4 regions of the Pseudomonas aestiva genome follow, and region 1 is predicted to be linked to each of the others. Evidence: predicted binding sites of a transcription regulator. Region 1 holds the regulator's gene; each other region holds the start of a gene.
What was found. The regulator FliA, encoded in region 1, starts transcription of late flagellar genes. The targets are predictions, from matches to a motif close to CTAAAGTTTNNNNNNNNNNNGCCGNTAA.
Positions count from the first base shown of each region.

Region 2: AABM56_RS21750 (methyl-accepting chemotaxis protein) is a predicted target of FliA. The motif match lies at 2,005-2,032, and genes of this name have one in related genera.
Region 3: AABM56_RS05720 (methyl-accepting chemotaxis protein) is a predicted target of FliA. The motif match lies at 2,988-3,015, and genes of this name have one in related genera.
Region 4: AABM56_RS19430 (methyl-accepting chemotaxis protein) is a predicted target of FliA. The motif match lies at 3,007-3,034, and genes of this name have one in related genera.

Region 1 covers NZ_CP150916.1:3,284,482-3,290,361, forward strand. Annotated here, with positions in the region: gene AABM56_RS15245 (chemotaxis protein CheA) at 1-1,137, opposite strand, end outside; gene AABM56_RS15250 (protein phosphatase CheZ) at 1,164-1,952, opposite strand; gene AABM56_RS15255 (chemotaxis response regulator CheY) at 1,972-2,346, opposite strand; gene fliA (RNA polymerase sigma factor FliA) at 2,434-3,174, opposite strand; gene fleN (flagellar synthesis regulator FleN) at 3,171-4,001, opposite strand; gene flhF (flagellar biosynthesis protein FlhF) at 4,094-5,425, opposite strand; gene flhA (flagellar biosynthesis protein FlhA) at 5,436-5,880, opposite strand, start outside.
Region 2 covers NZ_CP150916.1:4,685,797-4,691,676, reverse strand. Annotated here, with positions in the region: gene AABM56_RS21770 (penicillin-binding protein 2) at 1-345, opposite strand, end outside; gene AABM56_RS21765 (YkgJ family cysteine cluster protein) at 475-789, shown strand; gene AABM56_RS21760 (YkgJ family cysteine cluster protein) at 939-1,343, opposite strand; gene AABM56_RS21755 (xanthine phosphoribosyltransferase) at 1,347-1,919, opposite strand; gene AABM56_RS21750 (methyl-accepting chemotaxis protein) at 2,100-4,157, shown strand; gene AABM56_RS21745 (hypothetical protein) at 4,210-4,476, opposite strand; gene AABM56_RS21740 (hypothetical protein) at 4,566-5,672, opposite strand; gene bioD (dethiobiotin synthase) at 5,749-5,880, opposite strand, start outside.
Region 3 covers NZ_CP150916.1:1,233,129-1,239,008, forward strand. Annotated here, with positions in the region: gene AABM56_RS05715 (choline BCCT transporter BetT) at 1-712, shown strand, start outside; gene AABM56_RS05720 (methyl-accepting chemotaxis protein) at 907-2,907, opposite strand; gene AABM56_RS05725 (carbon-nitrogen hydrolase family protein) at 3,078-3,854, opposite strand; gene AABM56_RS05730 (iron-containing alcohol dehydrogenase) at 4,069-5,205, shown strand; gene AABM56_RS05735 (MFS transporter) at 5,366-5,880, shown strand, end outside.
Region 4 covers NZ_CP150916.1:4,185,873-4,191,752, forward strand. Annotated here, with positions in the region: gene AABM56_RS19415 (2-hydroxyacid dehydrogenase) at 1-921, shown strand, start outside; gene AABM56_RS19420 (class I SAM-dependent methyltransferase) at 951-1,952, shown strand; gene AABM56_RS19425 (M48 family metallopeptidase) at 2,082-2,903, opposite strand; gene AABM56_RS19430 (methyl-accepting chemotaxis protein) at 3,065-5,194, shown strand; gene AABM56_RS19435 (SOS response-associated peptidase) at 5,270-5,880, opposite strand, start outside.

The DNA.
Region 1 (5,880 bases):
TACCAGCTCGCCGACCATATTCATGATCTCGTCCAGCCGTGCGGTATCGACCCGCACGGTGGTCTCCGCCTCGCTGGTGGGACGTTCGGCGGGCGCTGCCGCTGCCGGCTTGGGCACCGCGGCCTCGGCAACCGGAGCCGGTTTCGGCGCGGGTGCAGGTGCAGGCTGAGGCGCAGCTACCGGTGCCGGCGCAGCAGCAGCAGGTGCGGCTACAGTGTCGGCAACTGCCGCGGGACCACTGAATCTGCCCTTGCCGTGCAATTCGTCGAGCAGGGATTCGAATTCGTCGTCGGTGATCTCGTCACCACCCGCCGCCGCCGGAGCCGCTGCAGCCGGGGCTGCTGCGGCCGGTGCCGCGGCCTCGTTCGCGACGAACTTGCCCTTGCCGTGCAATTCGTCCAGCAGGGCCTCGAATTCATCGTCGGTGATGTCATCACCGCTTGCGGCAACGGCAGCAGGCGCTGCGGCAGCAACCGGCGCAGCGGCCGGCGCGTCATGGAACTTGCCCTTGCCGTGCAACTGATCAAGCAGGGCTTCGAATTCGTCATCGGTGATGTCGTCACCACCGGCGGTCGCAGGCGCTGCCGCTGCCGCACTCGGCTCGCTACCCAGGGCATCGAGCAGATTCTGGAAATCGGCATCGCTCAATTCCGGCTCGGCAGCTGCAGCAGCAGCGGCGGGCGCCGGTGCCGCGACCACCGGAGTGGCAGCTACGGGCGCAGCCGCTACCGGCGCCGGTTCGCTGCCGGCCGGATCGGCCAGGCGGGCCAGCGCCGCCAGCAACTCGGGCGAGGCCGGGGTCGGCTCTTCGCGTTCCCGAACCTGACCAAACATCTCATTGACGGAATCCAGCGCCTGCAGCACCACATCCATCAGTTCGGCATCCACGCGGCGTTCGCCCTTGCGCAGGATGTCGAAAACGTTTTCCGCGATATGACAGCACTCGACCAGGGTATGGAGCTGCAGGAAACCGGCACCGCCCTTTACGGTATGGAAGCCACGAAAAATGGCGTTCAGCAGATCCATGTCATCCGGACGGCTTTCCAGCTCGACCAATTGTTCCGACAACTGTTCGAGAATCTCGCCGGCCTCTACCAGGAAATCCTGGAGGATCTCTTCATCGGCGTCGAAGCTCATTCCTGCACTCCCCAAGAGGGTCTGGGTCAGAAGCCCAGACTGGATAGAAGATCGTCGACGTCGACCTGAGCGGCCACGACGTCTTCACGCTTATCGGCATGAATCTGCGGACCTTCACCCTTCATCGTCTTTTCTTTTCGATTCTGTTCGATCAGCGCGCTGTGATCGTGACTGAAGCCGGTATAGCGATCGACCTGGCTGGCCATCATCACCAGCTTGACGAGGTCTTTCTCGATCTGCCCGACGAGATTGACCACGCGCTTGATCACCTGACCGGTAAGGTCCTGGTAGTCCTGCGCCAGGAGGATGTCGTTGAGCTTGGCCGACAGTTGTTCGGCACTGCTCTCGCTGTGGCTGAGGAAGGCATCGACGCGCTTGGCCAGCTCGCGGAATTCGTCCGCGCCCATTTCCCGGCGCATGAACTTCTTCCAGTCGGCATGCACGGCACGGGCTTCGTCGCCGAAGTTGCCCACCAGGGGCGCGCTCTCCTCCACCAGATCCATGGTTCGATTGGCGGCGTTCTCCGTCATCTTCACCACGTAGGAGAGACGATCGGTGGCATCGCTGATCTGGGAGACCTCTTCGCCGGCCATGCCGCGCGGATCGATCTCGAAGTTGACGATGGCGTTGTGCAACTCGCGGGTCAGCTTGCCGACTTCCTGGTAGAGCCCCCGGTCACGCAACTGGTTGAGTTCATTGATGACATGCACCGCCTGGGTGAAGTCGCCACTTTCCAGGCATTTCACCAGCTCCTGGGCGTGCTGTTTTAGATTCGACTCGAAGTCGCTGAAGCTGTTGGTGCCAAGCTGATCCATAACGTCCCCGCGGCTTTCTTCAGCCGTTCACCCGCTCGAAGATCTTGTCGATCTTTTCTTTCAGCACCTGGGCGGTGAAAGGCTTGACCACATAGCCATTCACGCCGGCCTGAGCGGCTTCGATGATCTGCTCACGCTTGGCCTCGGCGGTCACCATCAGCACCGGCAGGGTCTTCAGGCGCGCATCGGCGCGTACCTGGCGCAGCAGGTCGATGCCGGTCATGCCGGGCATGTTCCAGTCGGTGACGAGAAAATCGAAGTTGCCGCTCTGCAACATCGGCAGGGCGGTGTTGCCGTCGTCTGCTTCGGCGGTATTGGTGAATCCCAGATCGCGCAGCAAATTCTTGATGATGCGTCTCATCGTGGAAAAATCATCCACGATGAGGATTTTCATGTTCTTGTCCAAGTCGACCTCCGTCCTAATCCGCACACACGCCGCAAGGCGCGCCTAAGCAATCGTAGTAGCCTGAGTACCAGCCGGTTAACGCGAACGCCATTCCGCCAGCCGCGCCCGCAGGCGTGCCGCGCATTGACTGTGAAGTTGGCAGACGCGTGACTCGCTCACGCCCAGCACCTCGCCGATTTCCTTGAGGTTGAGTTCCTCGTCGTAATACAGCGAGAGCACCAGACGTTCACGCTCCGGAAGATTGGCGATGGCGTCGGCCAGGGCCTTGCGGAAGCGCTCGTCTTCCAGACCGCGACCGGGTTCGAGTTCATGCGAACCGCTCTCCTCGAGCCCATGCTCACCACCCTCCATGAGGTCGTCGAAACTGAACAGGCGACTCCCCATGGTGTCGCCAAGGATGCCGTAGTACTCATCCAGACTCAATTTAAGTTCGGCCGCGACTTCGGAATCTTTAGCGTCGCGACCCGTGCGCGCTTCCACGGCGCGAATGGCGTCGGTGACCATGCGCGTGTTGCGGTGCACCGAGCGCGGCGCCCAGTCGCCCTTGCGGACCTCGTCGAGCATGGCGCCGCGGATGCGGATGCCGGCGTAGGTCTCGAAGCTGGCGCCCTTGCCGGCGTCATATTTGCGCGAGGCCTCCAGCAGACCGATCATGCCGGCCTGCATCAGGTCCTCGACCTGCACGCTGGCCGGCAGACGCGCCAGGAGGTGGTAGGCGATGCGTTTCACCAACGGCGCGTAGCGGTTGATGAGTTGCTCCTGCTGGGTACGTTCCGAGGTTTTGCTGTACATGCGAAGCCCGCTGGATGCTGTCATGCGTGGGTACCGATGGCTGGTTGCACAAGGCGCTCGACAAAGAACTCGAGATGGCCGCGCGGATTGGCGGGCAACGGCCAGCCATCGACTCTCTGAGCTACCGCACGGAAGGCCAGCGAGGCCTTGGCACGCGGAAAGGCTTCGAACACGGGGCGCTGTTTCTGTACGGCTTTGCGCACCGCCTCGTCGAACGGAATGGCGCCCACATACTGCAGGGCGACATCCAGGAATCTGTCGGTCACCTTGGTCAGCTTAGCAAAGAGATTGCGACCTTCCTGGGGCGTCAGCGCCATGTTCGCCAGAACCCGGAAACGGGTGACGCCATGGTCGCGATTGAGCAGCTTGATCAGGGCGTAGGCATCGGTGATGGAGGTGGGCTCGTCGCACACCACCACCAGGACTTCTTGGGCGGCGCGAACGAAGCTGACCACCTGGTCGCCGATGCCGGCAGCGGTATCGACGATGAGCACATCGAGGTTCTCGCTGATGTCGCTGAAGGCCTGGATCAGACCGGCGTGCTGGGCCGGCGTCAGATTGACCATCGCCTGGGTGCCCGAGGCCGCCGGAACGATGCGGATGCCGCCCGGGCCGTGCAGCAGCACGTCGCGCAGCTCGCACTCGCCGGAGATGACGTCGGCCAGGGTGCGCTTGGGCGACAGGCCGAGCAGAACGTCGATGTTGGCGAGGCCCAGGTCGGCGTCGAGCAGCATGACGCGCCGCCCGATATCGGCCAGGGCCAAGGCCAGGTTGACCGACACATTGGTCTTGCCGACACCGCCTTTACCGCCCGTGACCGCTATGACTTGGACGGGATGCATGCTACCCATTGCCTGATACCTTTGATTGAAATCCGTCACACTTTAGACTAAGTGCATTTGGCGTGCCCAGGCATGCAATGCACCACTACCGTTCGTCTGCGCTAACCGGCGCGGCGGGCATTGCCTTGATACAGGCCGGCAAGCATGCCGGCCATGGTTTCTTCGCTCGGCTCCTCGGAGGCCTGCAGGCTCACCGCACGGCTCACCAGCTGGTGGCTGCGGGCCGGATGCAGGTCGTCCGGGATACGCGGGCCGTCGGCGATATAGGCCACCGGCAGACGCTGGCTGATGGCCAGGCCCAGGGCTTCGCCGAGGCTGGCGGCTTCGTCCAGCTTGGTCAGCACGCAGCCGCTCAGGCCGCAGCGCCGATAGCTGTGGTAGGCCGCCTTGAGCACCTGGCTCTGGCTGGTGACACCCAGTACCAGATAATTGCGAATCTTCAACTGGCGGTTGGCCAGGGCTTCGAGCTGCACCTTGAGCGCCGGATCATTGGCGGGCATGCCCGCGGTGTCGATCAGCACCAGGCGCTTGCGCGCCAGGGGTGCCAGCGCCTGGGCCAGGGACTGGCCGGGATCGACCAGGGTGACCGGCACGTCGAGGATGCGGCCGAGGGTCTTGATCTGCTCCTGGGCACCGATGCGGAAGCTGTCCATGCTGACCAGCGCCAGACTCTGGGGGCCGTACTTGAGCACGTAGTTGGCGGCGAGCTTGGCCAGGGTGGTGGTCTTGCCCATGCCGGCCGGACCGACGAAGGCGACAACACCGCCCTCCTCCAGGATCTTGGCGTCGGTGGTCTTGGCCAGCTGGGCGAAATTGGCCAGCAGCATGCGCCAGGCATGCCGCGGGTCCTGGATCTTGGCGACGCTGTCGAGCAGGTGGCGAGCCAGATCGGCGGGCAGGCCCATGCGCTGCAGACGGCGCCAGAGGCCGGCCTGTTGCGGACGGGTGGACTGCACCTGGGTCCAGGCCATGGAGCCAAGCTGGACTTCCAGCAGTTCACGCAGGCCACTGAGTTCGCTGCGCATGGCTTCCAGGGCGCGGCGGTCTTCCGGCGCGGCACTGGCGGCAGGCGCAGCGGCGGCGGTGGGCTGAGGGGCACGTGGCGGGGCGATCACCGGCTCGCGACGGCTGTCGGCGGCGCTGATGGCGCCCAGCAGCTGCTTGTCCTTCGGCGCGGCCGAGGGCACGCCCGGGGCGCGGATGCTGAGGTCGGCATGGGCCTGGGCGATCTTCGCATGGGTCTTGCGCAACTCCGCCTGCAGCTCCGCGTTGGGCGCGGCCGGTGCCGGAGCCTGGTAGTCCAGCGCCGCGGTCAGCTCGACCCCGCCGGCGACCCGGCGGTTGCTGAGGATGGCGGCATCCGGGCCCAGCTCGTCGCGTACCAACTTCATGGCTTGACGCATATCGGCAGCGAAGAAACGTTTGACTTGCATGATCTAGACCTCAGCCATTCTGGCCAACGGTAGCGACGATGGTGACCTGCTTGTTGTCCGGAATTTCCTGGTAGGCCAGTACACTCATGTTCGGTGCCGCCATCCGGGCGAAGCGGGACATCATCCCGCGGATCGCACCGGCCACCAGCAGCACCACTGGCTTACCCATCATTTCCTGACGCTGCGCTGCCTCGATAAGGGAACGCTGCAGTTTTTCAGCCATGCCAGGCTCGAGGAACATGCCGTCCTCGGCGCCTTGACCGGCCTTCTGCATACTACTTAGCAACATCTGTTCCAACCTTGGCTCAAGGGTGATAACAGGCAGCTCAGGCTCCATTCCCACGATGTTCTGGACGATCGCGCGGGACAGGGCGACCCGCACGGCACCCGCGATGGCGGCGGGATCTTGACTCCGCGGCCCGACGTTGGCGATGGCTTCGGCGATGGTACGGATG
Region 2 (5,880 bases), 1.4 Mb from region 1:
GTGCTTTTCCGGATGGCCGAGGATCAGGTTGCGCAACTCGGCTTCGGGCTTGTGGATGGCCTGGGCCAGGCGACCCAACTGGTCGGCGCTGTCCTGCATCTCGGCTGGATTGCACCAGATGGTCACCACCTCGGTGGAAACCGCTAGAGGCGCACCGTTGCGGTCGGTGATCATGCCGCGGGTGACCGGAATGGGAATGTGGCGCACCGAGCGGCGGTCGCCCTGGTCGCCGAGGAAGGCGGCGTCGATCAGCTTGAGGTAGGTGATGCGGCCGGCGACCACGCAGGTCAGCAGGATCAGCACGGCGACCACGACATAGAAGCGATAGCGGGGTGCGGCCGTCATGGCGGCTCCTGCGCGAGAAGAGGGCTTGGGCATGGTCACAACTGGTTACAACCGTCAGGGACGCGCATGGTAACTGGTCCAGCCATCGGCCGGAAACCGCTGGGCGGTCAAGGGCGGTACACTGCGTACATGAGCGACATCCCCCTGCGCGACCTTTCCACCCCTATTGTGACCTGCGAGAGCTGTCAGGCCTGGTGCTGCCGCCAGGAAGTCCTGCTGTTCGACGATGTCGGCGTGCCTGCCCGCTACATCGAGGAGGACTGGACCGGCACCCGCATGAGGCGTCTCGACGACGGCTGGTGCGCGGCCCTGGATCGTGAGCAGATGAACTGCAGCATCTACGAGGTACGCCCCTGGGTCTGCCGGATCTTCGACATGGCCGGTCCGGAATGCCTGGAAGAACGGGCGGACATGAAAAGGGCGATGGAGAGCGGCGAATTCTAGCGTCGCCTTGGCCGTGATCAGGTGTGTACAGAGTGGATAACGGCGCCAGCCTTATCCACTTGGTATTGGCGAGCGGCCTGTGGAAAAAAACGTTGCGCGGTTTTCCACGCTACAGGGCTGATCGTGGGCCCATGGCCGCGATCAGAGCCTCAACGCAGCTTTTGCGGCTTGTAGGCGCAATAGTTCGGACGCGGACCGACCCTTGGGTGGTTGCGGCAGGTTTCCGGACGCTGGTCGTATATGGTGCACAGCCGCGTCTTGGGATGCAGATAGATGCAGTCGTTGTTGGACAACCGCACCAGGGTGAACAACCCGGTCTTGGCGTTGAGGCGTTCGACCACGCCGTCCTTCTTGAGCCGCTTGGCGATGTCCTTGAGCGGCTCGCCCTTCTCGAACTCATCCACCACGCCCATGCGGATCAGATCGGACAGGCGGGCTTCCACCGGCAGGGTGCAGCAGCTGGACACGCAGTCCAGGCACATGGCCTTGTCGTAACGGATCCAGGTTTCGGTGCGATCGAGATCGGCACCGAGAATGCGCAGTATCTGAGCCATGGCTTACTCGGCGAAGGTGACCTGACCATCGGCCAGGGAGGCGACACGGGCTAGGGATTCGACGCGATAGCCCTGGGCATCCAGTTCGGCGCGACCGACTTGGAAGGACTTCTCGATGACGATGCCCAGACCTACGACCTGGGCCCCGGCCTGACCGATGATGGAGATCAGCGCCTTGGCCGCCTTGCCGTTGGCGAGGAAGTCGTCGATGATCAGCACCCGATCGTCGGACGAAAGGTGCATGGTAGAGACGGCGATCGTACTTTCCGTCTGCTTGGTAAAGGAGTAGACGCTAGCCACCAGCAGGTTGTCGGTCAGGGTCAGTGACTGGTGCTTGCGGGCAAAGATCACCGGCACGCCCAGCTCCAGTCCGGTCAGCACCGCCGGGGCGATCCCCGAGGCTTCGATGGTCACGATCTTGGTGATGCCGGCGTCGGCGAAGCGGCGGGCGAACTCCTGACCGATGTCGCGCATCAGCGCCGGATCGATCTGGTGGTTGAGGAAGGCATCGACCTTGAGCACCTGCTCGGAGAGTACTTGGCCTTCGCTGCGAATCTTGGCTTTGAGGCGTTCCACGCGGACGGTCCTTTAACGGCAACGCCCGGGCCTGAGTACAGGACCGGGTCTGGGAATACGGGAGGGCGGCGATTGTGCCCTATCTTTCAAGAAAGTCGTTAGTTTGCCGACAAATCGTCTTATAGCTATCCGCAACGGATAGCGAACGCTTGCCGGTGGCTGGCACAGGAGTGGTCGAACATGGGTGTTTTGTTGTCACCGGGGATTCGCGTATTGAGCCAGTTCGGCTTTGCCCGCAAGTTCGCCCTGCTACTCGTGCTGTTCATCCTGCCCCTGGCGGTCAGTCTCTGGCTGCTGGGCGCCGATTTCCAGGCCAAGCTGGCCACCGTCAGTGGCGAGCACAGTGGTGTGCGGCTGCTGCAACGGCTCGACGCCGTGGAAGAAGAACTCACCCTCCGGCGCAACCTGACCGCGCGCTGGAAGGCGATCGACACCAGTCGCCAGGAGACGCCGGCCGTGCAGGCCGCCATCGCCGCCCTGGAGAGTCGCAACGATAGTCGTCGCGAGCGGCTCGCCCGGCTCGGACAGCAACTGGAGATCGAAGGGGCTGGCGCGGATGTGCAGGCCCGCTTCAAAACCCTACAGCAGGCGCTCGCCGGGCTCGAGGTCGCGGATCTGCGCGGCCTGGGCTGGTGGCCGGACGGCTACGACAGATTCACCGCCGCCCTAGGCGCCGTCCAGGCGCTGCGCGAGGAAATTGCCCTGGACAGTGGCCTCATCCTCGATCCCTGGCTGGAAACCTATCTGCTGATGCAGATCGGCACCGCCCAGTCGGTCGAGTTGTACGAACGCCTCGGCCGCCTGGCCAGCGTCGGCCAGGCCAGCGTGGTCTCCGGCCAGTTCAGCCTGCAGAGCCGCCTGCAGCTGCGCGACCTGCGCGCGCGTGTCGGTGACTCCAGCGAGAGCCTGGCCAAGGTCGCTGTCTTGCTCGGCAACAAGCTGCCCGCCGACATGGCCGGCTGGAAGGACGACTACCAGAAGGTCAGCAGCCAGCTGGACGCCAGTCTCAAGACCCTCGATCAGGGGGTGTTCGGCGGCGAGATCACGCTCAAGCCGGAGCAGTTCGAAGCCACCCTGGACGGGGTTCTGCAGGGTCTGCAGACCTTCCGCCAGCAGACCCTGAAGAACCTGGATCAACGGCTGCAATACTATGGCGCCGATGCCGTGCGCAGCTTTGGCGCCATCGCCGCCGGCTTCGGTCTGCTGCTGGTGGTGACCTGCTATCTGCTGCTGTGCATGCAGGCTGCCATTCGCGGCAGTGCGCGGCGCATCACCACCCTGGCCGAAGGCCTGCGCGATGGCGATCTGACCCGCTCGGCGCAGGTGAGTGGCGAGGACGAATTGGCCGAGATCGGGCGCGCCCTGGACCTGGCCGTGGTGCAGCTGCGCGGCAGCCTGCAGGCGGTCGAGCAGGAGAGTCGCCAGGTGGGCACGGCTTCCGGCGAACTGGGTCAACAGGCCGAGGCGGCGCTGGGCGCTGTCGAAGCCCAACGCCAGCAGATCACCCAGATCGCCACCGCGGCCACCGAACTGGCCGCCACCGCCCAAGGCGTGGCGCGGAGTTGCGAAGAGGCCGCCGGCCGCGCCGAGCAGATGCGCGGCATCGCTGAGGCCAGCCAGAGCGACAGTCGCCAGACCACGGCCAACATTCAGCGCCTCAACCAGCGCCTGGACGAGACGGCTGGGGCCATGGCCCAGGTCAATGCCCAGGCCGGGCAGATCCAGCAGGTGGTGGACGTCATCCGCGGCATCGCCGAACAGACCAACCTGCTGGCGCTCAACGCCGCCATCGAGGCGGCCCGGGCGGGTGATCAGGGAAGGGGTTTTGCAGTGGTCGCCGACGAGGTGCGTTCGCTGTCGCAGCGTACCCAGGCCTCCACGGCGCAGATCGCCGGGACCGTCGGCAGCCTGAGCGGCACCGTGGCCCAGGCCGTGTCCCTGATGCAGGATGCCTGTGGCCAGGCCGCCAGCGACGCCCAGTCGATCACCGGGCTGGGACGGCGACTGGAAGAGATCGCCGAGTCGGTACAGGGCGTCTCCGACACCCTGGTGCAGATAGCCACCGCCGCCGAGCAGCAGGCGGTCACCGCCGATCAGGTCAGTGGCAACATCCAGCAGGTCGATGGGGCCGCGGCCGATCTGCTCGGCAACGCGCGCACGGTGCAGAGTACGGCGGTGGGTCTGGAGGCGGGCAGTCGCACCCTGACAGCCAACACCACCCGTTTCCGCCTGGGCTAGAGCGCAGAAGGGGCGCCTCTCAGGGCGCCCCTTCCACTCACGGAATGGCTGATCAGGCGCGGGTATCGAGCAGCCGGCCCAGGGTTTCCTGCGAGGCCTGCATGACCTTGGTACCGGCCAGCGCCTGGTACTTGCCGACATCCAGATTGACCAGTTCGCTGGCCAGATCGGCCTGGCTGTTGGTGGTCGCGCCCAGGGCTTGCTGCTCGTTGCGCGCCGTCTGGGAGGCGAGGGCGGCACCGGCCTTTTCGACCGTACGGCTACCGTTCTGGTAGGCCTGCACCCCGGCATAGAGCGAATTGCTTGATGTCACGTTCATGGACAGGGTCCTCGACGGTGATGTCAAAGGGCTATTGAAGCAGCTTTGACGCCAAAGAACCAGCAGTCCGTGTCGCCGCCTGTGTCCGGCTATTGCCGGATGGTCGCCCGGTTGCCCTGGCCGCTCTGGCGCAGATCGAGGCCGTTGCCTGGGCTTGCCTGACTGATCGAGGCGTACTGGCCAGCGCCCTGCTGGCTGGCGCTGACCCGGGCATCGCTGGCCAGCCCCGCCTGCAGGAGATGGCCGTCGCCCACCTGCTCGACGCCGAGTTCGACGTTGTCGCCGACCCAGACCGCACTGATCTCGTTGTCGTTGCCATGGGCAGCCAGGGTCAGGTGGGAATCGTTACCGCCGATCAGGACGCCGGCGCTGTTGCGCTGGCCCTGCTGTTGCAGTTCGAGGCGATTGCCATTGCCGGTCACGCTCGCCTGGACCGCGTTGTCGTCGCCCAGCTGGCGCACGCTGACGCTCTGGGGGCGATCGGCGCGGCTGTTCTGCTGCACCGCCGCGCTGTTGCGCTGGCCGATCTGGACCAGCTCCGCGTCCTGCTGTCGCGTGCTCTGGCGAATCGTCGCCCGGTTGTCGTCACCCCGCTGCTCGACCACCGCCCGATTGGCACCGCCGCCCTGCAGCAGCTCGACCTCGTTGCGCGCGCCCAGGCTCAGTACGTCCTGGACATGATCGTCGCCCACCTGCCTGAGTCGCGCGGCGCTGTCGCGACCATCCTGGAACAGATTCAGTTCGTTGCGCTCGCCCTGTTGCTCGATGCGCAGCCGCTGATCGTCACCGCCCTGGCGTACCAGGGCTTCGTCGAGCAGGCCGCGCTGGACGATGTCCACCGTGTTGCGCTGGCCATGGCCCTGATAGACATAGGCGTGGCTCTGGCTGGCCTCGCGCTGGTCGATGAGGACCTCGCGCGCACCTCCGGCCGCCTGGGTGACATTGGTGAAGTTGCCGACGCCGCCCTGCTCGACGCGGGTACGGTCGCCCTGGGAGGCGCTCTGGGTGAGATAGGCCTGGCTGGCACGACCGCTCTGGCTGACCTCCAGGGTGCCCTGGCGGGTATCGGGTTCCTGGCTCAGGAAGGCGCCGAGGCGCTCGCCGCGCTGCTCCACGAGGGTCTGGTTGTCCAGCGCCCAGGCATGGCTGGTCAGGCCGAGCAGGCCCAGGCAGGTCAGGAATTTGAAGGTAGGCACTGGGGCGATCCGGCAGCGGTAGACAGGGCAGTCTGCCGCCGGCCTGGCCCTGCGGCCATCGCCCGAAAGACTGATATCAGCCCGGCAGGCGCAGGTGCGCGGCGACTGCGGCAGGGGTGGCCGCGGCCAGGTGCGGCACCGTGCCCAGGCAGGGCGCCGGCAGGCGTTCGTGCAGGGTGGCGAGGTTGTCGTCCAGACGCAGGGTGGC
Region 3 (5,880 bases), 2.1 Mb from region 1:
CGTCACCTCGGCCGACTCGGGCGCCATGGTGGTGGACATGCTGGCCTCCGGCGGCCAGGACCAGACGCCGGTCTGGCAACGGGTGTTCTGGGGCGCCAGCATGGGCCTGGTGGCCATCGCGCTGCTTCTCGCGGACGGCCTCAAGGCGCTGCAGACCGCCACCATCGCCAGTGCCCTGCCGTTCACCATCGCCCTGCTGTTCAGCATGCATGGCCTGCTCAAGGCCTTGAAGCTGGACGCCACCAAACGCGGCCTGCGCCATCAGTCGCTGAGCCTCACCCCACCGACCAGTCGCACGCCGGGGGGTTGGCAGCGCCGGCTGCGCGGCCTGGCGATGTTTCCGCGGCGTAGTCACGTGGTGCGCTTCATCGGCGAGGTGGCCAAGCCGGCCTGCTTGGCGGTGGCCGAGGAATGGCGCAAGCAGGGCTATGTCTGCGGCGTGGAAGACCGCGAGGATGGCGGGGTGCGGCTGTATGTCGGTCCGGCCGAGCAGCCCCAGTTCGTCTACCAGGTAAGACCCCACGCCTACGCCATGCCCAGTTTCGTCATGGGCAGCGAGCCGGGGGAGGAGCGCAAGTACTTCCGCGCCCAGGTCTATCTGCGCGAGGGGGGGCAAGACCATGACGTCATGGGCTGGTCGCGCGAGGACGTCATCGGCGACATCCTCGACCAGTACGAACGCCACATGCATTTCCTGCATCTGGTGGGCTGAGAACCTGTCCACAATCTGCTGCGCGTCGGCCAAACTGCGTTGAAAATGCCTTCGGAATGCTCATTTACCACTCGTAAACTCCGCTTCCTCAGGCATTTTCGCCTTGTTTGTCTCTAGCTCGCGAGATCGTGAACAGGTTCTGAAACGAAAAAGCCGGGCGCAGTGCCCGGCTTTTTCATGGTGCGGCGTTTGGGTCACTTCACCCGGAAGCGCCGGACCACCGCGATCAGCTGCTCGTTGGACGACTGCACCGCCGCGGTGCTCTCGGCGGTGCGCTGCCCGCTGGTGACCAGATCGTCGACGATATGGCGTACGGCGACCATGTTCTGGTTGATCTCACCGGCCACCGCGCTCTGCTCCTCGGCGGCCGCGGCGATCTGGGTCGACAGGTCGCTGATGCGCACCACTGAACCGCTCATCTCGTCCAGGCCGTCGGTGACCTCACGGGTCTTCTCGGCGGTGCTCTGGCAACTGGTCTTGGTCACTTCCATGGCCGCGACCGCGGAACTCACGCCCTGCTGCAAGCGGCTGAGCATCTCGTTGATCTCGGCGGTGCTCTGCTGGGTGCGTCCGGCCAGGGCGCGCACCTCGTCAGCCACTACCGCGAAGCCACGCCCTTGCTCGCCGGCCCGGGCCGCCTCGATGGCGGCGTTGAGCGCCAGCAGGTTGGTCTGGCCGGCGATCTCGCCGATCACCCCAAGGACATCGTTGATGCGCTGGGCATCGCTCTGCATGGCCTGCACCTTGAGGGTGGCGTCTTCCACCTGGTCGACCAGGGCGAACACGCTGGCGGAGGCCTGTTGAACCACGGCGCGCGAGCGCTCGGCCTGGCCGTTGGCGGCCTGGGTGAGGGAGGCGGTATCGCTGGCACTGCGGGCCACGGAGTCGGAGGTGGCACTCATCTCGGTGATGGCCGTCACCGCCTGGTCGGTTTCGCTGGCATGGCGGGCCAGAATGGCACCGTTCTGCTGGGCCTGGCCGTGCAGTTGCTTGAGGCCGGTGTCGATGCGGTCGGTGGCGTCGCCCACCTCGCCGATCAGACGCTGCAGATAGCCGATGAAGCCGTTGACCGCGCCGGCCACTGCATCCACCTCGTCCTTGCCGTGCACCGGGATGCGTCGGGTCAGGTCGGCATCGCCTGCCGAGAGCGATTCGATGTTGCGTTGCAGCAGACCCAGGCGACCCATCAGCTTGCCGAGCGCCAGCACCATGATGCTCACCAGCAGCAGGACCAGCGGCAGCTGGATCGCCGCCAGGGTCTTGAGGATGCCGGTGTTGGTCGCCGCGATGAGCGAGGTGGGCAGCGCCGTGGCCAGCAGCCAGGGCGTGCCGGCCAGCGGGCGCAGGAAGAAGGTGTGCGGCGTGCCGTGCTCGTCGACATAGGTGTCGCGCACCACGGCCTCACCCTTGAGCTTGCCGAGGTTCTGCTGGATGGCGGCGACGAAGGGCGAACGGGCGGCATAGGCCGAGACGTTGTTCAGGATCTGCGAATCGCCGAGTTCGCTGAGGTTGCTGAGGATCTTGCCGTCGGCCTCGACGATCATCATGTCGGTGTCGTCGAGTTCCTTGCGCAGGCTGTCCACCAGGGGATTGAAGAAGCCCAGGGTGAGGTCGATGGTCGAGACGCCAAAGGCCTTGCCGTCGCGCTGGATGGCCATGGCGCAGTTGGTGCGCGGCTCGGCGCTGGCGGCGTCCTTGTAGGCGGCGGCCCAGACGCACTGGCCGGCGGGCCCCTTGAGGCCGGCCTGGAACCAGGGCTGCTCCCAGTAGTTGAGCGACTCGGGGGAGTTCCAGTGGGTGTTGACGATCAGCTTGCCGCCGGCATCGCGGTGATAGAAGGTGCTGAACTTGTCGCGCCCCTGCTCGCGCTGGTTGGGCAGCGGCCAGATGCCGCCGCCGAACACCTTGGCATCGCCGTACTGGTCCACCAGGCCGGGCAGTACCCGGTCGATGGCGGCGCTGTCCAGCAGCGGCACGGTCTGGGTGATGGAGCGCTGCTGCGCCTGGATCTGGTTGAGTTCGCGATAGATGCGGGTGCCCACCTCGTTGACGCGGGTCAGCACGGCGGATTCACCGGCGGCGACCAGGTCCGGGGTCACCCACAGGCGGATGCCGATGACGGTGGCCGCGAGGGTCGCGCCGATGAAGCCCAGGAAGATCAGGGTGTAGCGGGTCCGAATGGTGTTCAAGGCCATGGTGTCGCTCCTGCGGTTACAGCGTCTTTCACGCTGCGAAAGGCATCCTTGGCGGTGTTCTGAACAGGGATGTCAGAGCCTTATCGGCGTGCGATGTGTGACCTTTAGTCGCAGAGGGGTCGAGATATCAAATCGCCATTCCGGTCGTGGCGTGACCTGCTAGCCGCTTTTTAGTCAGAGGATTGCGCCGTGCAGCGATCAGGATCGCAAAAGCGTATTTCGCCCTGCCAGACGCCTGCGTGCCGGCGGACGATCACCAGGCAGGGGCCGTCTCCTGGCGCCGCGACCAGGCACTGGCCATCGGCCTGCCAGAAGGCACTGCGACCCACGCAGGCATAGCCGCCGGTGGGCGCGCCGTGGTTGGCCATGAGCACGGCCATGTTCAGCCGCCGGGCATGGTCGGCCAGTTGGGCGCTGTCGGCGGGATAGCCGGTCGGACCTATCACCGCCGAGGCCAGGTAGAGATCGGCGCCACGGGCGCGGGCGGCATCGGCATGGGCCGGGTGATTGCTGTCGGCGCAGATGGCCAGGGCGGCCTTTACGTCCCGCACCTCCAGCAAGTCCCCGCCGTTACCGGGGACGAAGGGCGGTGTCTCGCCCGGATGCAGGTATTGCTTGGTGTGGACGCGACAGCGGCCATCGGCGCCGAGGATCAGCGCACCGATCTGCAGCCCCGTCGGACCCTGGATCGGCGCCCCGACCACGGCCGTGAGCCCGGCCACGCGGCAGGCCTCGCGCAGGGGCCGCAGGCGCGCATCGGCACCGTCCAGCGTCAGCGCCGCTGCCAGGGTCGGTTCATAGCCGGTCAGGGACAGTTCCGGAAACAGCAGGAGCTCCACCCCGGCGTCGGCCGCCGCGGCGATGAAGTCGAGATGGCAGCGCAGATTGGCGGCGAGATCGCCGGCGATCGAAACGGACTGGGCGGCGGCCAGGGTAAGGGTGGGCATCGAGACTCCAGAGCAAGCGGCAGCGACCGGGCGATCCGGGCCCGTCCACCGCGGGTGTTGGGGCGTCCAGCTAGGGGGCACGATACCTCCGCGCTACCTGAATACGCTGGGTTGCCTCCCGGTTATACCGCTATCGCTACCTCTCAGTATTTGGCGCGGAAGCGCCTCGCTATAGTCGGGCCGTCTATCAATTTCAAGAATAACAGGACGGGTCATGGCGATAATCAACTATGTAACGGAGATCCGCTTCGGCGCCGGCTGTGCGGCCGAACTGGCCGAGGTCAACGCGCGGCTGGGCTTCCAGCGACCGCTGATCGTCACCGATCGGGGCGTGGTGGCAGCCGGTCTCATCGAGCAGCTGATGGCGCTCAACCCCCTGGCCGCCTACCAGGTGTTCGACGCCACCCCGGCCAATCCCACCGAGGCCGCCACCCGCGAGGGCGTCGCCTGTTTCCGCGACGCGGAATGCGACGGCATCATCGCCGTCGGCGGCGGGTCGCCCATCGACCTGGCCAAGGCCATCGCCGTGTCCGCGCGTCATCCGGGACCGCTGAAACAGTTCGCCGTCATCGAGGGCGGCCTGGCGCGCATTACCGCGGCGACGGTGCCCATCGTGGCCATTCCGACCACCGCCGGCACCGGCAGCGAGGTGGGACGTGGGGCCATCATCATTCTCGATGATGGCCGCAAGGTCGGCATCCTCTCGCCCCATGTCATCCCGCGGGTGGCCATCTGCGACCCCCTGCTGACGCTCAGCCTGCCGCCGCACCTGACCGCCGCCACGGGCATGGACGCGGTGGCCCACTGTATCGAGACCTTTCTCGCGCCCGGCTTCAATCCGCCGGCCGAGGGCATCGCCTTGGACGGCCTGCGGCGGGCCTGGCGCCATCTGGAACTGGCGTTCAACGAACCAGACAATCTGGAAGCCCGTACCCAGATGCTCAGCGCCTCGCTGCAGGGGGCGCTGGCCTTCCAGAAGGGGCTGGGCTGCGTGCACAGCCTGAGTCACTCGCTGGGTGGCATCGATCCGCGGCTGCACCATGGCACCCTCAACGCGGTCCTGCTGCCGGCCGTGGTGGCCTTCAACCGGAGCGCGGAATCGGTGATCCGCGACGAGAAACTCGAACGCCTGGCCCAGGCCATGCAACTGCCGGCGCAGCTGTCGGTGGAGCAGGCGCTGGCGCACAAGGCCGAAGCCCTGCGGCTGCCGACGGGTCTGGCGCAGATGGGCGTCGACCCGGGACTCATCCCGCGCATCGTCAGCGGCGCCCTGGCCGATCACAGCCACAAGACCAATCCCCGGGAAGCCTCGGCGGAGGACTATGCCCAACTGATCAGGGCCTCGCTCTGAAGCCCTGTCGTCCGTAGCGGAAAGCCCTTCCGCTGCAGCGTCGTCCGCCGTCCTGCCTTGCGCCCCGACTCGTGCCGGGCGGGCAATGGGCTGCGGATGACCGACGACTGCCCTGCAACACCCTCGCGACAATCACAACAATTAAAGGACGCGAAACATCATGGCCCATCCCAGTACCAGCGCATCCCCGGTGCCGTTCGATCCGCTCTATCGCAAGGTCGCCTGGCGCGTGTTGCCCCTGCTGCTGCTCGGCTACATCATCGCCTATCTCGATCGGGTCAATGTCGGCTTCGCCAAGCTCGCCATGCTCAGCGACCTCGGCCTGTCCGACGCGGCCTATGGCCTGGGCGCCGGCATCTTCTTCATCGGCTACTTCATCTTCGAAGTCCCCAGCAACCTGATGCTGCATCGCGTCGGCGCCAAGCTGTGGATCGCGCGCATCATGATCACCTGGGGCCTGGTCTCGTCGCTGATGGCCTTCACCGGGCCCATCGCCCAGTGGCTGGGCATCAGCCATGAGCTGACCTTCTACGGCCTGAGGTTCCTGCTCGGCGTCTGCGAGGCGGGCTTCTTCCCCGGGGTCATCCTCTACCTGACCTACTGGTTTCCCTCGGCGCTGCACAGCCGCATGATGGCCATCGTCATCCTCGGCAACCCGGTGTCCTTCATCTTCGG
Region 4 (5,880 bases), 900 kb from region 1:
GACCTCGGCGATCTGGACCCGGCGCCCTTGCGCGCGGTGTTCGACGAGCTGGAACTCCATCCGGCGAGCGCCCCGGACGAGGTCGCGACGCGCCTGGCCGGCGCCCAGGTCGCCATCGTCAACAAGGTGGTCCTGGACGCCGCCATCCTGGCCGCCTGCCCGGACTTGAAGCTGGTACTGGTCAGCGCCACCGGCACCAACAACATCGACCTGGAAGCCGCGCGCGCCCAGGGCGTGCGCGTCTGCAACTGCCAGGGCTATGGCACCGCCTCGGTCGCCCAGCACACCCTGGCGCTGCTGCTGGCTCTGGCGACCCGCTTGCCGGACTACCAGACAGACGTCCGTGCCGGTCGCTGGCAGACCGCCAGCCAGTTCTGCCTGCTCGACCACCCCATCGTCGAGCTGGAAGGCAAGACCCTCGGCCTGCTCGGCCTCGGCGAGCTGGGCAGCGCGGTGAAGCGCCTGGCCGAAGCCTTAGGCATGCAGACCCTGGTGGGCCAGTTGCCCGGTCGCCCGGCGCGTCCCGGCAGCCTGCCGCTGGCCGAGCTGCTGCCCCAGGTGGATGCCCTGACGATGCACTGCCCGCTGACCGAGCAGACCCGCGGCCTGATCGGTGCGGCGGAACTGGCGGCGATGAAATCCACGGCCTTCTTGGTCAACACCGCACGCGGCGGCATCGTCGACGAACAGGCCCTGGCCGATTGCCTGAGGCGCGGCCACCTGGCCGGCGCCGCCACCGATGTGCTCAGCGTGGAGCCCCCGCGCGACGGCAATCCGCTGCTGGCCGGCGACATTCCGCGACTGATCGTCACCCCGCACAACGCCTGGGGCAGTCGCGAGGCGCGCCAGCGGATCATCGGCCAGCTCGCCGCCAATGCCGAAGGCCATTTCGCCGGCACGCCGCACCGGGTGGTCTGCTAAAGTTCGCGCTTTTTTCGCCAGGTAGCCCCATGGATCCGCGCAGCGAAGTCCTCCTCCGTCACCCCGAGCGCTTTGGCGGCGCCTTGCTGCTCGCCGGCTTGCCGGCCGATGACCTGCTCGGCACCCTGCCCGCGGCCAGCGGCTGGAGCTGGCATGCGGGCGAGGCCGAACAACTGGTCCGGCGCTATCCGGGTCGCGTCAGTCTGGGGATCGAACCGCCGGCGGGCGACTTCGCCAGTGCCGTGCTGTTTCTGCCCAAGTCCCGCGAGGCCACAGACTTCCTGCTCACCGCCCTGACTCGCTGCCTGCCGGCCGAAGGCCGTCTCTTTCTGGTCGGTGAAAAGAAGGCCGGTATCGAACGCGCCGCGCGCCAGCTGGGCGCCTTCGGTAAGGCCAGCAAGCTCGACAGTGCACGCCATTGCCAGCTGTGGGTGGTCCAGGGACCGCGCACCTCGGCCGATCCGCAGCCGGACGCCTGGCTGCAACGCCAGCCACTGGACCGGGCTGGGGTGAACCTGGAAATTCTCAGCCTGCCGGGCGTGTTCAGCCATGGCCGGCTGGATGTGGGCACGGCGCTGCTGCTGGAGCAACTGGATGGCCTGCCCGAAGGTGCGGTGCTCGACTTCGGTTGCGGCGCCGGCGTGGTCGGCGCCGCCCTGGCTCGCCGCTATCCTGCCAGCACCCTGCATCTGCTGGACGTGGACGCCTTCGCCGTGGCCAGCAGTCGTCAGACCCTGACGGCCAATGGTCTGAGCGGAACGGTGATCAGTGGTGATGGCATCGCCGCGGCGCCCATGGGACTGGCCGCCATCGTCAGCAATCCGCCCTTCCACAGCGGCGTGAAGACCGACTACCGCACCACCGAGACCCTGCTGGCCGAGGCGGTGCGTCATCTAAAGCCCGGCGGCGAATTGCGCCTGGTGGCCAACAGCTTTCTGCGCTATCCGCCACTGATCGAGGCGGCCTTCGGCAACTGCCGTACCCTGGCGGAACGCGACGGCTTCAAGGTCTACAGCGCCCGGCGACGGTAGCGACACCGAGCCCTGTTGGGCTTCGCTGCGCTCAGCCCAACCTACGGCTATACCTCAGTGCCAGAGCCGCCCCCTCTCCCCCTGGGAGAGGGTTGGGGTGAGGGAAACCTCCTCTCCCAACCCAAAACCTCAGCCCTTCTTCGCCGCATCGTACAGCGGCATCACCTTGGGAATCGCCGCCTGCAGGGCCTTGGTGCGGTTGGCGTCGGAGGGGTGGGTACTGAGGAATTCCGCCGGCTGCTTGCCCTGGCTGGCCTGGGCCATCTTCTGCCAGAGGGTGATGGCGGCATTGGGGTTGTAGCCGGCGCGCGCCGAGAGCTCCAGGCCGATCAGGTCGGCCTCGTTCTCGTTGCCGCGGCTGAACGGCAGGGTCAGGGCCACCTGGGACACCTGGTCGGCCAGCTGCATGCCGCCCTGGCCAACGCCCAGCAGGGCGCCACCGAGGTTCTCGCCCATCTGGATGGCATAGGCCCGCGACATCTGCTCGCGGCTGTGCTCGCGCAGGGCGTGGGCGATCTCGTGGCCCATCACCGCCGCCAGTTCGTCATCGGTCAGCTTGAGCTGATCGATCAGCCCGCTGTAGACGAAGATCTTGCCGCCCGGGCCGCAGTTGGCGTTGAGTTCATCGCTCTGCACCAGGTTGACCTGCCAGTCCCAGTTCACCGCGTCCGGGCGGAAGGCCGCGGTCTGCGGGATCAGGCTCTTGGCGATGGCGGCGACGCGCTTGCCGTCGGCGCTGTCATTGGCCAGCTTGCCGGCGGACTTGGCCTCGCTGACCGTCTTGGCATAGGACTGGGCGTACATCTGGTTGACCTGCTGCTCGGACAGCATGCTGAACATGTACTGCTTGCGCTGCACCCCGACCGCACCACCCGAGGTGGTGTTGACGGTCTGGCAGGCGACCAGCAGCAGGCTCAGGGACAGGCCTGCGAGGGGAAGGATACGGCGCATGGGAATCTCCAGGTATCGAGGCGGATACAGTCTAGAGAGGGGCGTCAGACCCGGCAACGTCCGGTAACGCCCGGCAACGCTCTCCTGCCAGGCGACCGGAGGCCTCAATGGATAGGCGTCACCGCCGATAGCCCCGGCATCGAACGTTCCCGGAGTCCCCCATGAACTCCCGCTCCATCCGCACCTCCATCACCCTGCTGGCCGGGGCCTGCATCCTGGCGGTGGTCGCTGCCCTGATCGCCTATACCCTGTTCGCCGGTCAGCGCACCCGCGCCCTGGTCGACAGCCACACCGAGGCGCTGGCCGCCACCGCCGCCGAAGCCCGGCTGACGGCCGAGGCCGAGGCGGTGGGCAACCAGCTGCAACGCCAGCTGGACGTCCCCCTGCAACTGGCCAATCAGCTGGCGCAACTCAGCGTGGCCATGGGCAGTCCGGGCGACCAGCAGGTCGAGCTGGATCGCCAGAGTCTGGTGCGCCTGCTGGGCCAGAGTCTGAAGCGCCAGTCCGGCCTGCTCAGCCTCTATACCGTCTGGGAACCCAATGCCATCGATGGCCAGGACGACCGCCATCGGGGCGACGCCGCGGCCGGCTACGACGAGCAGGGGCGCTTCACCCCCTGGTGGCACAAGACCCTCGACGGCGATGTGACGGTGGAACCGATCGGCCCGACCGTGGAAAGCCAGACCCGTCTGCCCTCGGGCGTGCGCGAAGGCGAGTACTACCTCTGTCCGCGGGAAAATCGCACCACCTGCGTGCTCGATCCCATGCCCGACACGGTCAACGAGCAGCAGGTGCTGATCGCCTCCTTCAACGTGCCGATCCTGGTCGACGGTGCCTTCAAGGGCGTGGTCGGTGCCGACGTGCCGCTGGACTTCATCCAGCGGCAGCTGGTCAAGGCCAATGGCCGCCTCTATGGCGGCGTGGGCCGCATGGCCCTGGTGGCCGGGCGCGGCACCCTGGTGGCCTACACCGCCGACGCCAGCCAGCTGGGCAAACCGGCCGAACCGGCGCTGGGGGCGACCCTGGCCGGCCTCAAGGACCTGGGCGAAGGCGTCACCCGTCGCTTCGACGCCCAGAGCGAGCGCTATCAGGTCTATCTGCCGCTGCGCTTCGCCGGCGACAACCGCCAGGTCTGGACGCTGATCATCGAATTGCCCCGCACAGCCGTGCTGGCCGACCTCTACAGCCTCAAGGACACCCTGGGCAGCCAACGCCACCAGGACGTGATCGGCATGCTGCTGGTAGGCCTGGCGGTCGCCGGCGCCGGTCTGCTGGTGCTCTGGCTGATCAGCCTGCGCATCGCCCGGCCGCTGCGGCAGATGGTGACCATGCTCGACGCCATCGGTCAGGGCGACGGAGACCTCACCCAGCGTCTCGCTACCGAGCGCCGCGACGAGGTCGGCGCCATGGCCGGCGGCTTCAACCGCTTCCTGGCCTCGCTGCAGAGCCTGATCGGCAAACTGATCCATTCGGTGGGCGAAGTGGCCTCGGCCGCCGAGCACACCTCCCATATCGCCCAGCGCACCCGCGACGGCGTGGAGCGCCAGCTGCAGGAGATCGAGCAACTGGCTACCGCCATGCAGGAGATGACCGCCACCGCCCAGGACGTGGCCGGCAATGCCGGTCGCGCGGCGCGGGCTGCCACCGAGGCGGACGGCGCGGTCAACCAGGGCCAGCGCCTGGTGCAGCAGAACGTCGCCAGCAGCGCCGCCCTCGCCCAGGAGATCGAGCGCGCGGTGGAGCAGGTCCGCCGGGTCGCCGAGGACAGCGAGAACATCGGTTCCATCCTGACCACCATCAATGGCATCGCCGAGCAGACCAACCTGCTGGCGCTCAACGCCGCCATCGAGGCGGCGCGCGCCGGTGAGCAGGGTCGCGGCTTCGCCGTGGTGGCCGATGAGGTGCGCAACCTGGCGCAAAAGACCCAGGTGGCCACCGGCGAGATCCAGAGCATGATCCAGCGCCTGCAGCAGGGTACCCGCGAAGCGGTGACTGTGATGCAGGCCAGCGGTGCCCAGACCAGCACCCAGGTCGCCCAGACCGAGGCCACCCGGCACGCCCTGGACACCATCCTGGCGGCGGTAGGCGAGATCACCAGCATGAATCTGCAGATCGCCAGTGCGGCGGAAGAACAGAGCGCGGTGGCCGAGGACATCAACCGCAACGTAGTCAACATCGGCCAGAGCGCCCAGGCGGTCCACGGCGAAGCCGACAGCGCCTCCCGCGCCGGCCAGCAGCTGCGCGAACTCGCCGAGCAGCAACGCCAGCTGGCGGGGCGGTTCCGGGTCTAGCTCTCTACTCCGTCCCCCTCTCCCTCTGGGAGAGGGCTGGCCCAGGGACTTGCAGCGCGCTTTGACGTCTAGGCGCTACAGCGGCGTCAGACACTCCGGCCCGTCCACCTCGGGCCGGTTGACGATGTCGGCCAGCACCCGCTCGCGCAGCGGCATGCCGCCCGCGGCCAGCAGCGCCTGCAGGGCTTCGGGCGTGCTGTCCGGATCCTGCCAGAGGGTACGCCCCGCTTCGTCGAGCAGGATGGGCCGCCGCAACGGGCCGGCGGCCTGGGTGACCATGGCCACCGACAGCCAGAGCTGATCCCCGGCCGGATAGGCTTCCCAGAGCGCGGCGAACCAGGCGAGGGGTTCGCCATTGAGCATCCAGTAGGGTCGCTTGCGGTGGTTGCCGCGCCATTCATAGAAGCCGTTGGCCGGCAGCAGGCAACGCCGCAGGCGAAAGGGCTCGCGAAACATCGGCTGGGTAGCCAGGCTTTCGGCGCGGGCATGGGTGGGGGTGCGGGAGAGATCGGTGAGCCAGGGTGGGGTCAGTCCCCAGCGGCCACTGTCGACCCGCTCGCCGTCCGCGGTCCGCCGCTGCAGCAGCACCTGCTGATGAGGGGAGATGTTCCAGCGCGGCGGATGCTTTTCGGGGAATCCCGGCAAGCCAGCGAATTCGGCGGGCCAGCGGAACAGGGCGTAGCGTC